2 linked regions of the Roseisolibacter agri genome follow. Each later gene encodes a partner of the first gene's protein in a complex. Links are inferred from orthologs where the notes say so. Each region holds a gene or a part of one and is shown in the gene's direction. Other genes may lie near its edges. The genes, in order: uvrB and rosag_RS15425.

The links.
Region 2: the proteins of uvrB (region 1) and rosag_RS15425 are in contact, whole or in part, in a crystal structure (PDB 7EGT), measured with the Thermus thermophilus proteins. The link is inferred for Roseisolibacter agri from one-to-one orthologs. Residues at the interface, in WP_096411307.1 of Thermus thermophilus: Glu23, Leu25, Arg26, Asp27, Gly28, Glu29, Arg30, Phe31, Arg55, Glu326, Asp327, Phe328, Glu379, Ser382, Gln383, His398, Gly400, Arg401; in WP_096412145.1 of Thermus thermophilus: His654, Arg656, Phe657, Gln666, Asp668, Glu669, Lys680, Arg681, Leu682, Ser683, Lys685, Tyr686, Ala687.

Annotation. Positions count from the first base shown.
Region 1 is NZ_BRXS01000006.1:408,257-416,777, reverse strand. The notes cover bases 1-2,920. They hold uvrB (excinuclease ABC subunit UvrB), read left to right. Parts: upstream 1-366; coding sequence 367-2,475; downstream 2,476-2,920. Other genes in these bases: tsaE (tRNA (adenosine(37)-N6)-threonylcarbamoyltransferase complex ATPase subunit type 1 TsaE), read left to right, coding at 2,477-2,920; rosag_RS20235 (hypothetical protein), read left to right, coding at 40-294; rosag_RS20240 (RelA/SpoT family protein), read left to right, coding at 1-47. Outside these bases: more of tsaE, read left to right, coding at 2,921-2,953; tRNA (adenosine(37)-N6)-threonylcarbamoyltransferase complex dimerization subunit type 1 TsaB, read left to right, coding at 2,959-3,693; rimI (ribosomal protein S18-alanine N-acetyltransferase), read left to right, coding at 3,699-4,241; rosag_RS20210 (single-stranded DNA-binding protein), read left to right, coding at 4,332-4,874; rosag_RS20205 (TorF family putative porin), read right to left, coding at 4,972-5,796; rosag_RS20200 (methyl-accepting chemotaxis protein), read left to right, coding at 6,207-8,521. UniProt on the Escherichia coli protein: The UvrABC repair system catalyzes the recognition and processing of DNA lesions. A damage recognition complex composed of 2 UvrA and 2 UvrB subunits scans DNA for abnormalities.
Region 2 is NZ_BRXS01000004.1:734,096-742,830, forward strand. The notes cover bases 326-3,459. They hold rosag_RS15425 (ATP-dependent helicase), read left to right. Parts: upstream 326-725; coding sequence 726-3,194; downstream 3,195-3,459. Other genes in these bases: rosag_RS15420 (sensor histidine kinase), read left to right, coding at 326-726; gatC (Asp-tRNA(Asn)/Glu-tRNA(Gln) amidotransferase subunit GatC), read left to right, coding at 3,196-3,459. Outside these bases: more of rosag_RS15420, read left to right, coding at 1-325; more of gatC, read left to right, coding at 3,460-3,540; Asp-tRNA(Asn)/Glu-tRNA(Gln) amidotransferase subunit GatA, read left to right, coding at 3,537-5,012; Asp-tRNA(Asn)/Glu-tRNA(Gln) amidotransferase subunit GatB, read left to right, coding at 5,009-6,487; rosag_RS15445 (zinc dependent phospholipase C family protein), read right to left, coding at 6,512-7,429; rosag_RS15450 (hypothetical protein), read right to left, coding at 7,459-7,767; rosag_RS15455 (hypothetical protein), read right to left, coding at 7,772-8,572; rosag_RS15460 (P-II family nitrogen regulator), read right to left, coding at 8,708-8,735. UniProt on the Escherichia coli protein: A helicase with DNA-dependent ATPase activity. Unwinds DNA duplexes with 3'-5' polarity. Translocates on single-stranded DNA with 3'-5' polarity. Initiates unwinding more efficiently from a nicked substrate than double-stranded DNA.

The DNA of each region.
Region 1 (8,521 bases):
TCGGCGAGGTGGCCCGCCGCGAGCGGCTGGACGTCTCCGATGAGTGACGTGCGCTCGGAGTCCCGTCCCGCCGCCGCGCCGCCCGCGCGGGCCCTCGTCGCGCTCGGCGTCGCCCTGCTGGCCGCCGTCGCCGGGGCGGTGTTCGTGCGCCGCGCGGCGCGGCACATGCCTCCCCTGCCACCGGCCGGGGCGCAGCCGGCGGCCGGCCAGCCGACCGCGCCGCCCGCCCGCCAGCCCGCCGCACCGTCGGCGGGAGGCGGCGGCGCCCGGCCCGAGTACCCGCGTCTCCAGTAGCGCCAGCGCCCGCGGGCGGGGCCCGCGCAGGTCCACCGAACGGAAACCGGCAGGGGAGGTTAGATTGCTCGCATGACCGACCGCGCCGAGTTCCACGTGCAGGCCCCGTTCGCCCCCGCGGGGGACCAGCCCCGCGCCATCAAGGAGCTGACCGCCGGCCTCGCCCGCGGCGACCGCTTCCAGACGCTCCTGGGCGTCACGGGCTCGGGCAAGACGATGACGATGGCCCACGTCATCGCGAACCACGGGCGCCCGACGCTCGTGCTGTCGCACAACAAGACGCTGGCGGCGCAGCTGTACGGGGAGCTCAAGAGCTTCTTCCCGACGAACGCGGTCGAGTACTTCATCTCGTACTACGACTACTACCAGCCCGAGGCGTACGTCCCGTCGAGCGACACGTACATCGAGAAGGACGCGTCGATCAACGAGGACATCGACCGGCTGCGGCTGCGCGCCACGTCGTCGCTGATGGAGCGCGAGGACGTCATCATCGTCTCCACGGTGAGCGCGATCTACGGCCTCGGCGATCCGGTCGAGTACAAGGCGCGCATGGTCGAGCTGCAGCGCGGCCAGAAGGTCGCGCGCGACGAGATCCTGCGGCAGCTGGTGGCCATCCAGTACAGCCGCAACGACGTCGCGTTCGAGCGCGGCACCTTCCGCGTGCGCGGCGACACCGTCGAGATCCTGCCGGCCTACGAGGAGCAGGGCGTGCGCGTGGAGCTGTGGGGCGACGAGATCGAGCGCATCTCCAAGATCAACGCGCTCACCGGCGAGACGATCGCGACGCTCGAGAAGTCGGCCATCTACCCCGCCAAGCACTTCATCACCAACCGCCCCAGCCTGGAGCGCGCGGTGAAGGCGATCCGCGCGGAGCTCGAGGAGCGCCTCGCGGTGATGCGCAACGAGGGGAAGCTGCTGGAGGCGCAGCGGCTGGAGCAGCGCACGAACTTCGACATCGAGATGATGCTCGAGATCGGGACGTGTGCGGGCATCGAGAACTACTCGCGCCACCTCTCGGGCCGCGAGGGCGGCGAGCGCCCGGCGTGCCTCTTCGACTACTTCCCCGAGGACTTCCTCGTGGTGGTGGACGAGAGCCACGTCACGCTGCCGCAGATCCGCGGCATGTACAACGGCGACCGCGCGCGCAAGCTGACGCTCGTCGACTACGGCTTCCGGCTGCCGAGCGCGCTCGACAACCGCCCGCTGATCTTCGACGAGTTCCTGGCGCTGACGCCGCGCATGGTCGCCGTGTCGGCGACGCCGGGTGAGCTGGAGCTCGAGCTGTCCGAGGGCGTCGTCGTCGAGCAGGTGATCCGCCCGACGGGGCTCATCGACCCCGAGATCGAGATCCGCCCGGTGAAGGGCCAGGTCGACGACCTGCTGAACGAGATCCGCATCCGCGAGCGGCGCGGCGAGCGCGTGCTGGTCACGACGCTCACCAAGCGCATGTCCGAGGACCTCACCGACTACCTGCAGCAGGTCGGCGTGCGCGTGAAGTACATGCACTCCGACATCGACGCGATTGAGCGCGTCGAGATCGTGCGCGGGCTGCGGCTGGGCGAGTTCGACGTGCTGGTGGGCATCAACCTGCTGCGCGAGGGGCTCGACATGCCCGAGGTGTCGCTGGTGGCCATCCTCGACGCGGACCAGGAGGGCTTCCTGCGCAGCGACCGCTCGCTGATCCAGACCGTGGGCCGCGCCGCCCGCAACGTGAACGGCCGCGCGATCTTCTACGCGGACCGCGTCACCGGCTCGATGCAGCGCTGCCTCGACGAGACGGCGCGGCGCCGCGAGACGCAGATGCGGCACAACGAGGAGCACGGCATCACGCCCTTCACCGTGGCGAAGAGCATCGAGCACGTGCGCTTCGTGACGCGCGTGGCCGACGCCCGCGAGGAGCGCGAGGAGGAGCAGGACGAGAAGGGCCGCGGCCGCGGCGGCAAGAAGAAGGCGGCCGCGAAGGTGGCGGAGCGCGCGCCGGGCTACGACACGAAGGATCCGGCCACCCTCATCGCGGAGCTGGAGGCGGAGATGAAGGAGGCCGCGAAGGCGCTCGACTTCGAGCAGGCGGCGCGCCTGCGCGACCAGCTGTTCGAGGTGAAGGCGCGCATGGGCGGCGCGTCGGCGGCGGCCGGCGGCAGCCGCGGCGGCGGGCTGGCCTCGCTGCGCGCGGAGCGCTGACGTGGACGCCGGGTTCACGTCGCCGAGCGGGCATCACGGCCCGCGCGTGCCGCCGCTGGCGGGGCGCAGCCGGCTCGCGCTGACGCGCGACGAGCTGGACGCGTGGGGCGTGCGCTTCGGGCGCGCGGCCCACGCGCCGATGGTCGTCACGCTCGCGGGCGACCTCGGGGCGGGGAAGACCACGCTCGTGCAGGCGATCTGCCGCGGCTACGGCGTGACGGGTGAGGTCACGAGCCCGACGTACGCGCTGGTGCACGAGTACGCGTCGCCGCGCGGGCCCGTCTACCACCTCGATCTCTATCGTCTGGAAGACGTGCGCGACCTCGAGAACATCGGGTGGGACGACGTGATGGGCGCGCACGCGCTGGTGCTGGTGGAGTGGCCGGAGCGCGCGGGCGACCGCCTGCCCGGACACGTCCCGCTCGACCTCGAGCACCTGCCGGGCGACGCGTCGCGGCGCCTGCTGCTCGCCGGGTGACGCGCATGTCCCGGTCGAATCGCCCGGACGACGCGATCCTCGCGCTCGACGCGAGCACCGCCGCCGCGAGCGTCGCGGTGCTGCGCGCCGGCGTGGTGGTGGCCGAGCGGACGGCGGCCATGCGTGGCGCCGACGAGGAGCGGCTGATGCCCGCGGTCGCGGCCGCGCTGGACGACGCGGGCGTGCCGGCCGGCGCGTTGGCCGCGATCGTGTGCGGCGGCGGCCCGGGGAGCTTCACCAGCCTGCGCATCGCGGGCGCCATCGCCAAGGGGCTGGCGACGGTGTGGGACTGCGCGCTGGTGGCCGCGCCGTCGCTCGCGCTCGCGGCCGCGTCGACCGCGCCCCACGACGGCCGCTGGCTCGTGACGCTCGACGCGATGCGCGGCGAGCGGTACGCGGCGCTCGTGACGCTGGAGGCGTCGGGGCACGCGCCGCGCGTCGTCGGCTACGACTTCCTCGGTGTGCACGGGGGCGACGCGGTCGACGGACTCGTCGCGACGCATCATGCGCGTGGGGTGCTCGACGCGAACGCGGCGACCGCCACGGCGCGCGGCGTCGCGGGCTTCGCGCTCGCGCTCGACGAGCGCCGCGTGGGCGACGCGGCGGCGCTCGCCCTCGCGCCGGTGGATCTCGCCCTCTGGGAGCCGGACTACGGCCGCAAGGCGGAGGCGCAGGTGAAGTGGGAGGCGCAGCACGGGCGCGCGCTGCCGGCGGACGCCGTGGGCGCGCTGCTGCCGTGAGCGCGATGCGCGACCTCGCCGCGCGCGACGCGTCGGCGCCGACGGTCCGCCTGCGGCGCGCGACCCTGGCCGACGTGGACGCGATCGCCGCGATCGAGCGGCTCGCGTTCAGCGATCCGTGGTCGCGCGACTCGTTCGCGACGCTGGCGCGGAACGGGGACGTCTTCTTCCTCGTCGCGGATGCGGGCAGCGCGCCCGGCGCGAGCGCGCCCGTGGGCTACCTGGTCGCATGGTACGTGCTGGACGAGGGCGAGGTGGCGAACATCGCGGTCGCGCCGTCGGCGCGCGGCACGGGCGTCGGCGCGCGCCTCCTGGACGCCGCGCTGGCCGAGGGACGCCGGCGCGGCGTCGGGCACATGTTCCTGGAGGTGCGCGAGTCGAACGCGGTCGCGCGGCGGCTCTACGCGTCGCGCGGCTTCATCGAGCTCGGGCGGCGGAAGCGATACTACCGCGAGCCCGTGGAGGACGCGCTGGTGCTGCGCTGCGAGCTGGCGGCGCCGCGCGGGCAGGACACGGCCGGGGGCGTCGAACGGACCCGGCGTGCGTAGATTGGATGCGGGCCTGGCGACGAGACGCCGGTACCGTGCGCTGTACGAGGTGCTGTACGAGGTCGGACCTTACTCAACCGGGAGGATATCGTGAGCAGAAGCTTGAACAAGGTGACGTTGATCGGAAACCTCGGCAGCGATCCTGAGGTGCGTGCCACGCCCGGCGGGAACCGCGTGGCCCAGTTCTCCCTTGCCACCAGCCGCACCTGGAACGACCAGAGCGGCACGAAGCAGGAGAAGACGGAGTGGCACCGCTGCGTCGTCTGGAACACGAAGGGCTCGCAGCTGGCCGACATCGTCGAGCGCTACGTGAAGAAGGGCGACAAGATCTACGTCGAGGGGCGCATCGAGTACCGCCAGTGGCAGGACAAGGACGGCCAGACGCGCTACTCCACCGAGATCAACGTGCGTGAGCTGATCCTCCTCGGCGGGCGCCGTGAAGGGGGGGACATGGACGGCGGCGAGAGCTACTCGGCGCCGCGCCGCCAGGCCGCGCCCGCGCCGCAGCGTGCCGCCACGGGCAACGCGCGTCCGGCCGCCGCGGGCGCCGGCGCCGGAGGCGCAGCGGGGAACGACGACTTCGAGGACTTCCCGGGCGCGCTCGAGGACGAGGACGACGACCTGCCGTTCTGAGTCCACACGTCGTCCGCATGCGAAGCGGGGCACACCGGATTCCGGTGTGCCCCGCTTCGCATCGTGCCGGTAGTGCCGCAGGCCGTGCCTCAGGCGCCTACCGGTGTAGCGTACGCGCCCACCCGAGCGCGATGCCCGCCGTCAGCTTGCTCCGGTGCTGCTCGCCGGGCGCGGTGAGCCGCGTCGCCGCGTCGCGCACGAGCATCGCGTGCACCGACGGCGTGATCGTCGTCGCGCCCGTCGTCCACGTCGCCGCCGCCGACAGGTCGACGTGCGTCAGGCCGCGCGCCGCGAAGTACGCCGTCTGCGTGCCGGCCGCGTCCGGGCCCTGGCCGAGGTTCACGCCGACGACGCTGCCGAGCGCGATCGAGAGACGCTCGCCGGCGGGCACGACGTGGCGGAGCGCGCCCTCGACGTAGGTGCCGCGCACCTGGCCGACGTCGTGATACGCGGCGAGCGACGGCGCGAGCGCGCCGCCGAAGGCGAGCTTCGCATAGAGCTCCGCCGTGTTGTACGCGGCCGCGATCCCGTTGGCGTGCGGATAGACGTAGCCCGCGACGCCGAGCGTCGCCGAGGCGATGCCGACGGGGCGCGCGTACTCGGTCCACAGCGACGTCGCCGTCACGAGCGTGCCCGACTCCGCGCCCAGCACGCTGATGTCGCGCGCGCCATCGTACGCACGCGGCTCCACGTTGAGCGCGGCGCCCGCGACGACCGTCCCGCGGCCGGCGGTCAACGTGACGTACGCGTCGGGCTGGATGACGGGACGATTGGTGAACGTCACGCCGCGCCAGACGTAGGCGCTGGCGACGGCGACGTCGGCGTTCAGCACCGACTGCGCGTGGGACACGGCGGGCAACACGCCCGCGAGGATGCCGAGGGCGAACGGCGCGCGCAGGAACACGGTCGGACGAGGACGCACGGATCGGGAGGGCGATGGGAACGGAAGCGGAAGGGCGCATCTCGCACGCCGCCATCTGCAGAGGCTCGGACGCCGCACACGCGCGCTTGACCACTCCTCGCCTCGCGTTTTCGTCACGATTCGCGTCGCGCGCGTGATGACAGCAGGCTCACGAAGGCGTCATGCGAATGTCATCGTCGGGATGCGGTGCGGACCTCAAGACGCATCAGGCGCGGGACGAGAATCGAGTCTGACGGCGGCGCGCGTGCCACACAGCGGTGCGCGCGCCACATCGCGCGGCGCGCAGCAGCGCCACGCACCGGTACCACGCTTCTCCACCGATCATGTCCTGGATCTCGAGCCGCGGCGCGCGCGCCGCGGCCACGTCCCGCCGGAGCCTCTCCGCGCGACTCCTCGTCCCGATCTGCGGCGTGACCGCAGCCGCCCTGGTGACGCTCGTCGCCACCGTCGCCACGCGCACCGCCGCGCAGAGCGAGCGGCAGGCGACGGCCAACGTGCAGGCGATCGCGGAGCAGTACGCGGAGAAGCTCGGCAAGGAGCTCGGCACGGCGATGACGACCGCGCGCATCCTCGGGCAGTCGCTCGAGGCGTCGCGGGCCGCTGGCGCGGCGAGCCGTGCGACCGCCGACTCGACGATCCATCGCATGCTCGCGAGCAACCCGTCGATCCTCGGCCTGTGGACGGGCTGGGAGCCGAACGCGTTCGACGGGCGCGACTCGTCGTTCGCGGGCACGCCGACGAGCGACGCGACGGGGCGTTACGTCCCGTACTTCAACCGCGGGTCGGGCGGCATCGTGCGCGAGGCGCTCGTCGACTACGACAAGGCGGGCGCGGGCGACTACTACCAGGTGCCGAAGAACACCGGGAAGGAGGCGGTCGTCGAGCCGTACGTGTACGCGGTCGCCGGGACGCCGACGCTGATCACGAGCCTCGCGGTTCCCGTCAAGGTGGACGGGCGCATCGCGGGCGTCGCCGGCGTCGACATCGCGCTCGCCGAGGTGCAGCGCACGGTGGCCGCGATCCATCCGTTCGAACAGGGGCGCGCCGCGCTCGTCTCGGGGGGCGGCAAGCTGCTCGCGCACCGCGACACCGCGCTGCTCGGCAAGGACGTGACGTCGGCGTTCTCCGACAGCGCGACGCTCGCGGCGGCGCGCGACGGCCGCCTGCACGTGGGCACCGCGACCGATCCCTCGGGCGAGCCGATCGTGCAGGTGGCGGTGCCCATCAGCGTGGCGCCGGACGCCGCGCCGTGGTCGCTCGTGCTCACGGTCCCGCGCGCTGCCATCCTGCGCGAGGCGACCGCGCTGCGCGACCTCATCATCCTGCTCGGCGGCGCCACGCTGCTGCTGCTCGCCGGCGTCGTGACGTACCTCGTGCGCAAGGTGACGCGCCCGCTCGTGGCGCTGGCGGCGACGGCCGAGCGCGTGCGCACCGAGGCGATCGCGGGCCTCGGCGCGACGGGCGCGGCGATGGCGCGCGGCGACCTCTCGCAGCCTGCGGTCGTAGACATCGCGGCGCTGTCGGTCGACTCGGAGGACGAGGTGGGCGTGCTGACGCGGGCGATCAACGGCATCGTCGCGCAGACGGCCGAGACGACGACGGCGTTCGCGGCCGCGGCGGCGGCGGTGCGCGGCGTGGCCGACGAGACGCGCGCGCTGATCGAGGCCGCGCAGCGCGGCGACCTCGCGCGCCGTGGCGACGAGGCGCGCTTCGAGGGCGCGTATCGGGAGCTGGTCGGTGGCGTCAACGCGCTGCTGGCGGCCGTCGTGACGCCCATCGGCGAGGCGAGCGCGGTGCTGGAGCGCGTCGCGCGGCGCGACGTCGCGGCGCGCATGACGGGACGCTACGACGGCGACTTCGCGAGCATCCAGCGCGCGCTCAACACGGCCACGGAGAACCTCGACGCGGCGCTCTCCGAAGTGCGCACGTCCGCCGAGCAGGTGGCGGCGGCGGGCGGGCAGATCGCGTCGGGCAGCCAGGCGCTCGCGTCCGGCGCGTCGGAGCAGGCGGCCAGCCTGGAGGAGGTCGCGGCGAGCCTGCAGGAGGTGGCGGCGATGGCGCGCACGAGCGCCGACAACGCGGTGCAGGCGCGCGCGATGGCGGCGCAGGCGCGCGAGAGCGCGCAGACGGGCGTCGCGCGCATGGAGCGGCTCACCGGCGCGATGGACGAGATCAAGCACGCCAGCGGCGAGACCGCGAAGATCATCCGCACGATCGAGGAGATCGCGTTCCAGACCAACCTGCTCGCGCTCAACGCCGCGGTCGAAGCCGCGCGCGCCGGCGACGTGGGCCGCGGCTTCGCGGTCGTCGCGGAGGAGGTCCGTGCGCTGGCCCTGCGCAGCGCCGAGGCGGCGAAGAGCACCGCGACGCTCATCGCGCAGGGCGTGCAGAGCGCGGAGCGCGGCGTGGCGCTGAACGCGGACGTGCTGGAGAGCCTGCAGGCGATCCACACGCAGATCGACGGCGTCTCGGCGATGGTCGGCGAGATCTCCGCCGCGAGCGAGCAGCAGGCCGACGGCGTCGAGCAGCTGAACCACGCCGTGGACCAGATGAACGGGGTGACGCAGCAGGTCGCGGCGAGCGCTGAGGAGTCGGCGAGCGGCGCGGAGGAGCTGGCGGGGCAGGCCGCGACGCTGCACTCGGTGGTGGCGCAGTTCCAGCTGACCGAGCAGGCTCGCGTCGCGCGTGGGCCCGCCCGCGCATCGCGCGGTCGCGGTATGGCCGC
Region 2 (8,735 bases), on another replicon or contig:
CTGGGCGCGCTGCTGCTGGCCGGCGTGTACGCGCTCGTCGTGCGCGGGCGCGCGGAGCGCGAGCACGTGTGGGCGGGCATGGCGCGCGAGAGCGCGCACCAGCTCGGGACGCCGCTGTCGAGCCTCAGCGGGTGGATCGACCTGCTGGACGACGAGGTCACCGAGCAGGGACGGCACGCGAAGCCGATGATGAAGTCGGCCGTCGACAGCATGAAGGCCGATCTGGAGCGGCTGGAGCGCGTCGCCCACCGCTTCGAGCGCATCGGCCGCGAGCCGAAGCGCGACGACGTGGACGTCGCCGTGCTGGTGGACCGGATCGTCGCCTACTTCAAGCGCCGCGTCCCCACGCGGAGCGCCGCCGTCACCGTGCGCGCGCACCGGCCGCGCGACCCGGTGGTCGTGAAGGGCGACGCCGTGCTGCTGGAGTGGGTGCTGGAGGCGCTCACGAAGAACGCGGTCGACGCGCTGGCCGGCCGCGGCGGCAAGATCGACGTGATGGTCGAGCGGAGGGACGACGGCACCGTGCGCCTCCGCGTCGCCGACGACGGGCCGGGCATCCCGCCCAAGCTGCGGCGCCGCATCTTCGACGCGGGCTTCAGCACCAAGGAACGCGGCTGGGGCATCGGCCTCTCGCTGGCGCGCCGCATCGTCGAGGAGAACCACGGCGGCCGCATCGCGCTCGTGCCGAGCGACCGTGGCGCGACCTTCGACGTTATCTTGTCGTGATGCAGCCGTCGCACCCCAGCACGTCCGCCGCGCCGATGGGCGCGGCCGCCCGCGATCCGCTCGCCGGGCTCAATCCCGCCCAGCGCGAGGCCGTCCTCCACTTCGAAGGGCCTGCGCTCGTGCTCGCCGGGGCGGGCTCCGGCAAGACGCGCGTCCTCACCACGCGCATCGCGCGCCTGGTCGAGCACCACCGCGTCGACCCGATGCAGATCCTCGCGGTGACCTTCACCAACAAGGCCGCCGGCGAGATGCGCGAGCGCATCACGCGCCTCCTCGGCTACGAGCCGAAGGGGATGTGGGCCGGGACCTTCCACGCCATCGGCGCGCGGCTCCTGCGGGCGCACGCGCACCTGATGGGACGGACGCCGAACTTCACCATCTACGACGAGGACGACGCGCTCAACACCGTGAAGCGCGTGATGGAGAAGCACGGCATCCAGCCGAAGGAGGTCGCGCCGAAGTCGATCCTGTCGGCCATCTCGGACGCCAAGAACGCGCTCGTCTCGCCCAGGGAGTACGGCGAGCTGGCGATGGACCCGTTCACGAAGACGGTCGCCAAGGTCTACCCCGACCTCGAGCCCGCGCTGCGGCAGGCGAACGCGGTGACGTTCGACGACCTGCTCACGCTCCCGGTCGAGATCCTCCGCGCCCACCCGCACGTGCTCGCGGGCTACCAGCACCGCTTCCGCTTCCTGCTGGTGGACGAGTACCAGGACACGAACCACGTGCAGTTCGAGTTCGTGCGGCTCCTGGGCGGGCAGACGGGGAACGTCATGGTGGTGGGTGACGACGACCAGTCGATCTACGGCTGGCGCGGCGCCGACATCCGCAACATCCTCGACTTCGAGAAGACGTGGCCGGGCGCGGCCGTCGTGCGGCTGGAGGAGAACTACCGCTCGACGCCGAACGTGCTGGAGCTCGCGAACGTCGTCATCGCCGAGAACGCGGGGCGTCGCGGGAAGACGTTGCGCGCGACCCGGCCGGCGGGTGAGCGCGTATCGCTGGTGGGCGCGCTCGACGACCGCGACGAGGCGGACTTCGTCGTCGACGAGATCGCGGCCCGCCGCGCGGGCGAGAACCGCGTGCTGCGCCACTTCGCGATCCTCTACCGCACCAACGCGCAGAGCCGCTCGCTCGAAGAGGCGCTGCGCCGCCGAGCGTATCCGTACCGGCTCGTGGGCTCGGTGCGCTTCTACGACCGGCGCGAGATCCGCGACCTCATGGCGTACCTCAAGCTGATCGCCAACCCGGCGGACGGCGAGGCGTTCCGACGCGTGGTCAACGTGCCCAAGCGCGGCATCGGCGACACGTCGGTCGACCAGATCGCGGCCCGCGCCGGCGCGATGGGCATCCCGCTGCTCGAGGCGGCGCGCAGCGCCGAGGTGCGGGAGTCGCTGCGCCCGGCGGCGCGCACGGCGCTCGCGGAGTTCGTGAACGTCATCGACAAGCTCCGCGCGGCGGCGCCGAACGTCGGGGTGGACGAGCTGCTGCGCGAGCTGGTGGACGCCATCAAGTACGGCGACCACCTCAAGGCCGAAGGACCGGACTGGCAGGAGCGCGGCGAGAACGTGCGCTCGCTCATCGACGGCGCGGCCGAGACGGTGATCGAGGACGGCGGCGAGGTCGGGCTGACGCCGCTCGACCACTTCCTGCAGAAGGCGACGCTCGTCGCCGGCGTCGACGCGCTCGATCCCAACGCGGATGCCGTCACGCTGATGACGATGCACAACGCGAAGGGCCTCGAGTTCCCGGTCGTGTTCATCACGGGGCTGGAGGACGGCCTCTTCCCGCTCGCGCGCGCCTACGACGACCCGAAGCAGCTGGAGGAGGAGCGCCGCCTCTTCTACGTCGGCATCACGCGCGCCGAGGAGAAGCTCTACATCACGCACGCCGAGCAGCGCCTGCGCAACGGTGAGAAGATGCAGTCGCGCCCGTCGGGTTTCCTCGACGGGTTGGCGCCTGGCCTGTTCGACAAGAAGCTGACGCTCAAGGCGCGCAGCTCGGGCCGCGCGTTCATGTCGGGCCTCGGCGGTGGCGGCGGCAGTGGGCGCGGCGAGCGTGGCGACCGCTCGTGGGGCAGCTCGTCGTGGGGCTCGCGCAGCGAGCGCTCGACGGGCAACGATCGCGCGGCGCGCGGTGGGCAGACGGGCTTCGAGGGCGGCGACGACTTCTCGTGGATCGACAACAAGCCGTCGAACCGCCGCCCGGGCACGCCCGTGAACCTGCCGACCAGCATGCCCGCGAGCATGAAGCGGCGGCCGGGCGGCGTGCCGGAGCAGGAGGTCGGCGAGGGCGTCGCGCTGGGGAAGGGGATGCGCGTGCGCCACGAGAAGTTCGGCACCGGCACGATCGCCGAGCTGGCGGGCTCGGGTCCCGACGCGAAGGTGCGCATCGACTTCGACGACGAGGAGATCGGCCGCAAGACGCTCGTCGTCGGGAAGGCCAAACTCGAACCCGAGATCGAGTAGCATGTCCGTATCCGAGCACGACGTGCGGCACATCGCGGCGCTCGCGCGCCTCGGCCTCGAGCCCGAGCGCGTGCCCGCGCTGGTGGCGGAGCTGAACGGCATCCTGGCCCACATGGACGTGCTCTCGAAGGTGAACACGTCGGTGGTGCAGGCGGTCGAGGGTGTCGGCGCGGGCGGCATGCCGCTGCGCGCCGACGGCGGCGCGCCCGACGCGCTCGCACGGCCGCGCGAGGCGTTCGCGCCGGAGACGCGCGACGGCTTCTTCCTCGTGCCGCGGCTCGCGACCCACGTGGCGTCGCCCGACGCCATGCTCGACGCGACGGCCGGCGACGAGGGCGACGCGTGAGCCACAGCGAGGCGGGCGCGCTGCCGGCCGCGGCGCTGCGCGACGCGGTGACGGAGGGGCGCACGACGGCGGTGGACGCGGTGCGCGCGAGCCAGGCCCGCGCCGCCGAGGTGAACGCCGGCCCCGCGTGGCTGAACGCGATCATCTGGAGCGACGACGCCGCCGCGGTGCGCGAGGCCGAGGCGATCGACGCGCGGCGCGCCGCGGGCGATGGCGACATGCCGCTCGCCGGCGTGCCCGTCGTCGTGAAGGACAACATCGCCACGCTCGACCTGCCGACGACCTGCGGCTCCCGGATCCTCGATGGCTACGTCAGCCCGTTTGAGGCGACGGTCGTGTCGCGCCTGCGCGCGGCCGGCGCGGTGATCGTCGGCAAGACGAACATGGACGAGTTTGCGATGGGCTCGTCCACGGAGCACTCGGCGTACGGCCCCACGCGCAACCCGATCGATCCGGCGCGCGTGCCGGGCGGCTCGTCCGGTGGTTCCGCCGCCGCCGTCGCCGCGGGCGCGGTGCGCATCGCGCTCGGCTCCGAGACGGGTGGATCGGTGCGTCAGCCGGCGGCGTTCTGCGGCGTGGTCGGTGTGAAGCCCACCTACGGGCGCGTCAGCCGCTACGGCCTCGTCGCCTTCGCGTCGTCGCTGGACCAGGTGGGCGTGTTCGGCCGCACGGTGGACGACGCGGCGCTGGGGCTGCAGGTCATCGCCGGCCACGACCCGCGCGACGCGACGTCCGCGCAGCACGAGGTACCGTCGTACCGCGCCGTGGCGAACGCCGGCACGGACGGCCAGCCGCTCGCGGGGCTCAAGATCGGGCTCCCGAAGGAGTACTTCCCGCACTCGCTGGACGCGCGCATCGGCGGGCGCACGCGCGCCGTGGTCGAGCACCTGCGGCGACTGGGCGCCGAGATCCACGACGTCTCGCTGCCGCACACGGATCTCGCGATCGCCGTCTACTACATCGTCGCGCCGGCGGAGGCGTCGAGCAACCTCGCGCGCTTCGATGGGGTCCGATTCGGCCGCCGGGTGGCAGGTGACGGCCTGCGCGAGACCTACGAGCGCACGCGCTCCGGCGGCTTCGGCCCCGAGGTCACGCGCCGCATCCTGCTCGGCACCTACGTGCTGTCGGCCGGCTACTACGACGCGTACTACAAGAAGGCGCAGGAGGTGCGCGCGCTCATCGCCCGCGACTTCGCGCACGCGTTCGAGAAGGTGGACCTGCTGTTCACGCCCACGACGCCGACGCCCGCGTTCCCGCTGGGCGCCGTCAGCGATCCCTACGAGATGTACCTCAGCGACATCTTCACGGCGACCGCGAACCTCACCGGCATCCCCGCGATGAGCCTCCCGATCGGCCGCGTGGACGGCCTGCCGGTGGGCGGCCAGCTGCTGGCGCCGCACTTCGGCGAGGCGGCCATGCTGCGCGCGGCCTACGCGCTGGAGGCGTCGCTCGGCGCGGAGGCGCACACGTGACCGCCGCCGAGAGCACGCGCGTCGACTGGCGCGAGCGCTACGAGATGGTCGTCGGCCTCGAGGTGCACGTGCAGCTCGACACCGCGACCAAGGCGTTCTGCAGCTGCGCCACGAGCTTCGGTGACGCGCCGAACGCCAACACGTGCCCCGTCTGCCTCGGCCTTCCGGGCGCGCTGCCCGTGCTCAACGCGCGCGCCGTGGAGCTGGGCGCGCGGGCCGCGCTCGCGCTGGGGTGCACGGTGCACCAGGTCTCGGTCTTCGCCCGGAAGAACTACTTCTATCCGGACATGCCGAAGGGCTACCAGATCTCGCAGTTCGACCGGCCGCTGGCGACCGGCGGGCACGTCGTGATTGGCGAGACGGAGGCCGGATCGCCGATCATCGTCGGCGTGACGCGCGTGCACCTGGAGGACGACGCGGGCAAGTCGGTCCACGACCGCTATCCAGGCGTCAGCGCCATCGACCTCAATCGCGCGGGCACCCCGCTGGCCGAGATCGTCAGCGAGCCGGACATGCGCTCCAGCGCCGAGGCGGGCGCGTACCTGCGCGTGCTCAAGCAGCTCGTGCAGTACGTCGGCGCGAGCGAGGCGAACATGGAGGAGGGCTCGCTGCGCGTGGATGCGAACATCAGCGTCCGGCGGCACGGCGAGACGAAGCTCGGCACCAAGACCGAGATCAAGAACATGAACTCCTTCTCCAGCGTCGAGCGGGCGCTCGAGGTGGAGTTCGCGCGCCAGTGCGCGCTGATCGATGCGGGCGGCCGGGTCGAGCAGCAGACGATGCTCTGGGACGCGGCGCGAAACGAGGTCCGCCCCGCGCGCTCGAAGGAGGGGAGCCACGACTACCGCTACTTCCCCGATCCGGACCTGCCGCCGCTGGTGCTGACGGCGGAGTGGATCGACGAGCAGCGCGCCGCGCTCCCCGAGCTGCCTGCCGCCCGTCGCGCTCGTCTGTGCAGCGAGTTCGGCATCACCACGAAGGACGCCGAGGTCCTCTCGGCCGATCCCGCGCTCGCCGACTACTTCGAGGCGGTCGCGCGCGCGGCGGAGGACGGCAGGACCGCGGCGAACTGGGTCACGCGCGACGTGCTCTCGACGCTCAACGACAGCGGCCGCACGCTGGCCGACTTCGCGCGCACGGTGCGTCCGCTCGATCTCGGCGCGCTCCTGCGGATGGTGCGCGGGGGCACGGTCAGCCGCTCGGCGGCCGCGCGCGTGTTCGCGGTCATGGCGCGCACCGGCGAGGAGCCGGCGGTCGTGGCCGAGCGCGAGGGGCTGCTGCAGGTCAGCGACGACGCGCAGCTGATCGCCTGGGTGGACGGCGTGCTCGCGGCACATCCCGACGAGGCGGCCCGCTTTGCCGCCGGCGACCGCAAGCTGCAGGGCTTCCTCGTCGGCCTCGTGATGAAGGCGTCGAAGGGAAGCGCCGACCCGAAGCGCGTCAACCAGCTCCTGGTCGAGCGCGCGGGCGCCTGAGCGGCCCGCGCGCCCTGCGCCGCGCTACGCCTCGCGAAGCGCGGCGGTGAACAGCGGCTTGGGCAGCGACGCCGCGTAGGTCAGCGACGACGAGGGGAGCCCGAACTGCCGCTCCGCCTCGGCGCGCGCGGCGTACTCGCCGCCGGTGCGCAGCGCCATCCGCCGCACGCGCTTGGCCTGCCGCAGCGGCTCGTCGCCCGACGGATCGAGGCGGAACGCCTCCGAACCCTCGCCGCGCCGCAGCCAGTCGATGATGAAGTCGAACGACCGCACGACGTGGCGTCCCACCTCGTCGTCGTGCAGGTCCCAGCGACTGTTCTCGGTCACCAGCTGGAACACCCGCTGCCACGACTCGCTGTCGGCGACGTGCACCATCCCCCGGAACAGGCGGCGGTTGGTGGGCGTGCTGAAGATCGTCGGGCTGAGGATGCGGTCCAGGTGGTCGTCCGACCGCGCGTGGTCGCGCAGGATCAGCTCGCGGGCGCGCCGGCTCGCGCCCACCGGCAGGTGCGTCTCGAAGCGGCTCTCCCAGTAGGAGTGCCCGAGCGCCGCGGTGCTGGCCGTGATGGCCAGCTGCCGCGGCACGAAGTAGTTGTGCGCGACGGCGTCCGCGGCCAGGTGCGCCTGGTAGCCGAGCGCGAACGCGCGCAGCGGCTCGTCGCGCGCGCGGTCGGCGATCTCCTGCCCGACGTGCCACGCGTGGCAGTGCCGCCCGACCGGCGCGTACTTCTTCGCCATGCTCGTGTCGGCCGCGATCGACCCGTACAGGAAGTCGTACGGGAAGGCGCGCAGCAGCTCCGCGACGGCGTCGGGGACGAGGTGCAGCGACCGCAGCACCGCCTCGCCGAGGAAGACGTGCGTGCCCGGCGTCCACGCCCACGCGTCGGTCGGCAGCAGCGCCACCGCGAGCAGGGCGAGCGCCGCGCAGCCCAGCACCCGCACCGGCAGCCGGTGGTGGGCGCGCGCGTCCGTCAGATGCCGAGCTCCCGCCGGCGGCGCCGCATCGCGCGCCGCATCTGCCGCAGCTCGCGCTCGATCGCCTCCTCGACGCGGTCCCGTGCGGCCGACACGAAGCCGCTGACCGCGGACGATGCGTCATGCACGCTCGGCACGTCGCGGAACGCGCGCGACGCGGTCTTGTGCACGCGGCGGGCGCCGCGCACCATCGCCGGCTCCTCGGGCGCCAGCACGCGCGACGCCAGCAGGCCCACGCCCGCGCCCACGGCGGCGCCCAGCAGGGCGGCGATCAGCAGGTCGACGCCTTCGCGATCCTCGTCCATCGACTCATCCTCGAGTGCGGGGTCCACGGCGCGGGCGGACGCGCGGCTGCTCCCGCGCGGCGACGCGGGAATCGTCTTCGGCATCGGTCAGGTCCTCTTCGAAGTCGTCTTCGTCGTACGGGAGATCGTCCAGGCCGTCGTCCAGCCCGGCGTCCAGCAGGTCCTCCTCGAGCGGCCGCGCTTCCACCAGCGCCAGCTCGTCCAGCGCGTCGCCCGTCGCCAGCAGCGGCGCATCCGCCACGGCTGGGCGCCGCGGCGGCCGCGGCGGCACGATCGCCTCGCCGAGGTCAGCGCCGAGCGACGCCACGCTCGCACGCACGCCTCGCACCGTCGCCGCCGCGGTGACGAACGTCTCCTCTGCCTCCTCCTGCGCGATCTCGATCAGCGCCTCCAGCTCGCGCGCCCGCGTCTCCGCGCGCGCGACCGCCTTCTGCAGCCGCCGCTCGGCGTCCGTCACGAGCGCGCTCGCCCGCTGCACGTCGGCGCGGATCGCCGTGGAGACGTAGTCCACGTTCTCGGCGATACGGCTGGCGTGGTGCGCGATCGGGTTCACGTCGGCGTACACGCGGTCCAGCAGGTCGCTGATCTTCTTGTAGCTCTGCCGGAAGTTCCAGGCGGCCGGGATCACCGCCGCCGCGAGCGCGATGAACGAGATCGTGAGCAGCGCGTCGAGGATCTGCGTCGTCCGCTCGAACCAGCCGGGATCGATCGGCGCCTGCTTCATGATCAGCGTGTCGCCCACGGTCGGGACCTGGGCGATGAGCCACACGCCGGCGCGGGTGAGCGCCGTGGACGCGGTCAGCATCGGGAAGGAAGAGGCGAGAGGGCGGACGGCACCCGGTGGCGGCGCGCCCGCAGCCGTGCGACCGGCGGGCGTGACATTGGCCGAGGCCGGTGCAAGCGAGGGGCCAGCACGGCGCCGGGCGTGGCGAGGACCACGCTAGCGCTCCAGCTCGGGCGCCAGGCCG